Regions from separate parts of the Adlercreutzia shanghongiae genome, predicted to be linked through region 2. Evidence: predicted binding sites of a transcription regulator. Region 2 holds the regulator's gene; the other holds the start of a gene.
The links. Region 2 encodes LexA, which represses DNA repair genes until DNA is damaged. Its sites were predicted from a motif close to CNAACANNTGTTNG; they were not measured.
Positions count from the first base shown of each region.

Region 1: the regulator LexA is predicted to act here: its motif matches at 1,173-1,186, upstream of uvrB (excinuclease ABC subunit UvrB).

Region 1 is NZ_JAYMFI010000022.1:16,865-19,324, forward strand. Features, by position in the region: gene uvrB (excinuclease ABC subunit UvrB) at 1-1,081, opposite strand, end outside; gene VJ923_RS09780 (hypothetical protein) at 1,600-1,818, opposite strand; gene VJ923_RS09785 (oxidoreductase) at 1,880-2,239, opposite strand; gene VJ923_RS09790 (molybdopterin-dependent oxidoreductase) at 2,254-2,460, opposite strand, start outside.
Region 2 is NZ_JAYMFI010000007.1:127,748-130,207, forward strand. Features, by position in the region: gene hflX (GTPase HflX) at 1-1,279, shown strand, start outside; gene lexA (transcriptional repressor LexA) at 1,357-1,995, opposite strand; gene nrdR (transcriptional regulator NrdR) at 2,293-2,460, shown strand, end outside.

The sequences.
Region 1 (2,460 bases), on a different contig from region 2:
TGCCGCGAATCTGCGGCACCGTGACATGGGATTCGTCGATGATGCAGAGGAAATCCTTCGGAAAATAGTCGATGAGGGTGTAGGGCGGCTCGCCCGGCTCGCGCCCGTCCAAATGCCGCGAGTAGTTCTCGATGCCGGAGCAGAAACCCATGGTCTCCAGCATTTCCAAGTCGTAGTTCACGCGCATCTCCAGGCGCTGGGCCTCCAGGAGCTTCCCCTCTTCCTTGAACTGCGCGAGGCGCTCGCGCAGCTCGTCCTGGATGGTGGTAAGCGCCTTGTCCATCTTGGGGCGCGCCGTGACGTAGTGGGAAGCCGGCCAGATGGGCAGCGCCTCGTAGGAGTTCAGCACCTCGCCCGTGACCTGGTCGATCTCATCGATCGATTCTATCTCATCGCCCCAGAACTCGATGCGGATGGGATGGTCGGCGTAAGGCGGGAACACATCGAGCGCATCGCCCCGCACGCGGAAGGTGCCGCGCTTCTGCTCGTAGTCGTTGCGGTCGTACTGGATGTCGATGAGCTCGTGGATGACCGCATCGCGGTCCATCTCCTTCTGCCTGTCCACGAACACCGCCATGCCGGCGTAGTCCATGGGGCTGCCGATGCCGTAGATGCAGCTGACCGACGCCACCACGATCACGTCGCGGCGGGACAGAAGCGCGCTCGTGGCCGCGTGGCGCAGCTTCTCCACCTCCTCGTTGATGGAGGCGTCCTTCTCGATGAAGGTGTCGGAGGCGGGCACGTAGGCCTCGGGCTGGTAGTAGTCGTAGTAGCTGACGAAGTACACCACGGCGTTGTCGGGGAAGAACTCCTTCAACTCGGCGGCCAGCTGGGCGGCGAGCGTCTTGTTCGGCGCCATGACGAGCGTCGGCTTCTGCACCGCCTCGATGGTCTTCGCCATGGTGAAGGTTTTGCCCGAGCCCGTGACGCCCAGAAGCGTCTGGTAGCGCAGGCCCTCTTCCACGCCCTTCGCCAGCGCGGCGATGGCCTCGGGCTGGTCGCCCGACGGCTCGAAGGGCGAAACGACTTTGAGCGGGGTGTTGGCCAGACGCACCTCGGGCAACTCCCCCTCCATGACCATGCCCTCGATATTGGAAAGATGAGTGGACACGCACGTCCCTTTCTCACTAGGTTCGCGATAAGGGATTCAGTCTAGCACGCTGCCCGATAATTGAACAGATGTTCGCATAGATTTCATGGACGCTGTCACGCCTCCGTTACCCTCCCCGTGCGCTTCCAGGCTGGTTCCGCAATACAAAAGCCCCCAAGCGACATGAGAGCTCGGGGGCAATAGCAATGCTGCTAGAGGGCTTAGGCACTCGGCGGCTTGGGAGCACTCGGCGGCTTGGGAGCGCCTGGAGCCGACGGGGCGCCGGGCGGCACGGGAGCGCTCGGTTTAGCGGACTCGGGTGCATCTCCCATATCGCCTTTGCAATGCGGGCATTTCTTTAGTTTAACTCCGCCAACGATAGGTACCTGTTGGCCGCAATGCGGACAGATGGGAATAGTGTCCGCTTCAGCTGGTCTAAAGCACATAGGGAATCCTTCCGTAAGGGCGCCGCCGACAGGCAAACGCCCTTTTAGCTCATCGTCTCCTGTTTACCAGGCAAATCCGTTATCGCCGCGACCAGGCTTCAGGCGCACTTCATTGCCAATCTTGATAAGGCCCAGTCCATAGGGGGCAGATTGACCTGCCTCTTTTTTCTCGATACCGATGCTCTCGAGAATCGCCTCGTAGGACTCACCGTCAGCAAGGCGTCCATTGATGTAATCGATGCGCTCCTGATCGGACATGTTGAAGATTGTTTCGCGGTCCATAAGACATCTCCTCCGCAGTCGAAGCGCGCGACAGGCGCGAGACACCTGCCGCGCGGGAACATTACATTGGCTTGTAGATAGCCACCTTCTCGCCAAGTTCGGCCGCCTTTTCGGCAAGTTCGTCAAGCGGCCCAACTTGCATGCAGAATGTGAGGCAGTGCTTCACGCACATAGGCTTTTTACCCTCGTCCAGGCGAGCGGCGCACAGGTCGCAACGTCCCGTCGGCACGGGCACATAGTCCCAATCCCAGCCATCATCTAGCGTCGGATTGTCTTTCTTCCAGGGACCCTTTTCGAACACCTTGATGCCAAATTGATCGGCCTCGAGGTCGTGGTACTCCTGGCACGCCACGACGCAGGCTCCGCAGTTATCGCAGTACTTGTAGTCAACGAGAAGACCGTAATTGCTGTAGTCTGCCATGTTCGCACCTCCTCTTATTTGATCCAGCCGTGGCTGTCGACCAGCACAGGCGGAATCTGCTTATAATTCTGCTCGTTACGATCTTCGATGCTCTCGACTTTGCGGATATTGGCCATGATGCCCTTGGCAGGACAGCCGAATCCCAAGTTACCGACATTGAAGTGGGGGACGAGAAGATTGAAATTGGCCTTGAATACGCCGTATAGATTCGGCGCGCTACC
Region 2 (2,460 bases):
CATGGCCGAAGAGCGTCGCGAGCGCGCCGTCCTTGTCGGGGTCGACCGTCCAGGACTCGCCTGGCCCCTGGAATCGTCCCTTGCCGAGCTCGCGCGCCTGGCCGATACCGCCGGGGCCGATGCAGTGGCCACCACAACGCAGCGTCTCGAATCGCCGAACCCCCGCACCTTCGTCGGCTCGGGCAAGGCCGAGGAGATCGCCGAGTTGGCGCGGGCAACCGAAGCGGATCTAGTGATCTTCGACGATGAGCTTACGCCCTCGCAGCAGGCGAATCTCGAGAAGATCATGGACAAGTCCGTGAAGGTCATCGACCGAACGGCGCTCATTCTTGACATCTTCGCGCTGCATGCCACCTCGAAGGAGGGACGCCTGCAGGTGCGTCTCGCCCAAAACCAGTACCTCTACCCGCGTCTGCGCGGCATGTGGGCCCACCTTGCCTCGAATCGAATGGGCGGCGGCGTGGGCTCGCGCTTCGGTGAGGGCGAAAGCCAGCTCGAGGTCGACCGCCGCATGGTGCGCAAGCGCATCACGAGCATTCGTCGCGAATTGGAGCATCTCTCCAGTGTTCGCTCGCTGCAGCGCGAGAGCCGTTACGGCAGCGGCATGTTCAAGGTGGCCCTCGCCGGCTACACCAATGCGGGAAAAAGCTCGCTGATCAACCGCCTGACGGGCTCAGAGGTTCTCAGCTACGACAAGCTCTTTGCAACCCTCGATTCCACGACACGTAAGTTCGAGCTGCCCGAAGGCCGCGAGGTCACCATCACCGATACCGTCGGCTTTATCCAGAAGCTGCCGACAACGCTCGTGGAGGCCTTCAAGTCCACCCTGGACGAGATCACGGGCGCAGACCTCATCCTGCATGTGGTCGATGCCTCATCGCCGGAGTTCGAGCCTCAAATCGACGCCGTGCACGAAGTGCTCGACCAGATCGGCGCCCAGAAGATTCCGACGATAACGGTGTTCAACAAGTGCGATCTGCTCGATGCCGACATGTTCGCCGGGCTCAATCGGCGCTTCCCTCACGCTCAGTTCGTCTCGGCGCGCACGGGAGCGGGCATAGACGTCCTCATCGGCGCCATCGCCCAAGCGGCGTCGGCGACAGACACGAAGCTCGATGTGTTGATACCCTACCAGCGCGGCGATCTGGTCTCGCTGGCCCACGAGCGCTGCCACATCGTCACCGAGAGCCACGAGGCAGAGGGGACGCGCATCCAGATGCTCGCTGCCCCAGCTTTCGCTAGCGCCTTCTCCGGCTACCTCGCCTCCGACGACGTGTAAGCCAATGCCCCCGACAAAGCGACAACGGCCCCGATCTCAATCGGGGCCGTTGTCGCTTACCGGGGAGCAAAACGGAGCTAGAGGCGCCGGAACACGGCAACCACTTTGCCCGCTATAGCGCAGTTGGTGGTGATGATGGGCTCCATGGTGGAGTTCTCGGGCTGAAGACGGATATGGTCGGCCTCTCGATAGAAACGCTTCACCGTGGCTCCGTCGTCGATGATGGCCACCACGATATCGCCATTGTTGGCCACCGGCTGCTCTTTGACCACCACGTAATCGCCGTCGTTGATGCCGGCTTCGATCATGGACTCGCCGCGCACCGAAAGCATGAAGGAGGGAGCATCGCCCACGATATCAGTGGGCAACGTAATAGTGTCGGTAATGTTCTCCTCGGCGAGGATGGGGGAGCCCGCGGCCACATTGCCCACGAGCGGCACGTTGACGAGCTTGCTGTAGGCAGCCGCAAACGCCGTGGAGGGGGAGGGCACTTCTTCGATGGGGTAGGTGAGGGCAATGGAGCGGGACTTCAGGGGGTCGCGCTTGATAAAGCCCTTATCCTCCAGCGCCTTCAGATGCACATGGACCGTGGAGGGGGAGGAGAGGCCCAACGTCTGGCACACCTCGCGCACGGTAGGGCCATAGCCCTTCTCGCGAATGCACGCTTCAATGCAGTCGAGAACCGCCTGCTGTCGCTTGGTCACTTTCTGGGTCATAGAGCGTCCTTTCAAATAAAGCGTACATTTGTTTCTAAAATCTCTTGACGTGAACCTTTGTTCGCTCTATTATAACTGCGAACAAAGGTTCTACGCAAGAGGTCAGGAGTAAAAAATGGCACGCTATGAATTTCCCATCGCCTTCGCTCTCAGCACCATTGCCTCGTTTCTCATCTTCTTCGCCTAAGTCGCGCCTCATCCGATGTCGCGAAGGTAGCAATGTTTTGAAGAGGGGAGAGGTTTTGACTAGGTAGGGTATCATAGGTAATCAACTCACCAATCAGAGAAGGAGAACCCATGCGCTGTCCTTCATGCGGCTACCTTGAATCGAAAGTCGTCGACTCGCGCTCGGCCGACGAAGGCGCCTCCATCAGGCGTCGTCGCGAATGCCTGGAATGCGGCATGCGTTTCACCACCTACGAGCGCATCGCCGAAAACCCCATTCTCGTCACGAAAGCCGACGGC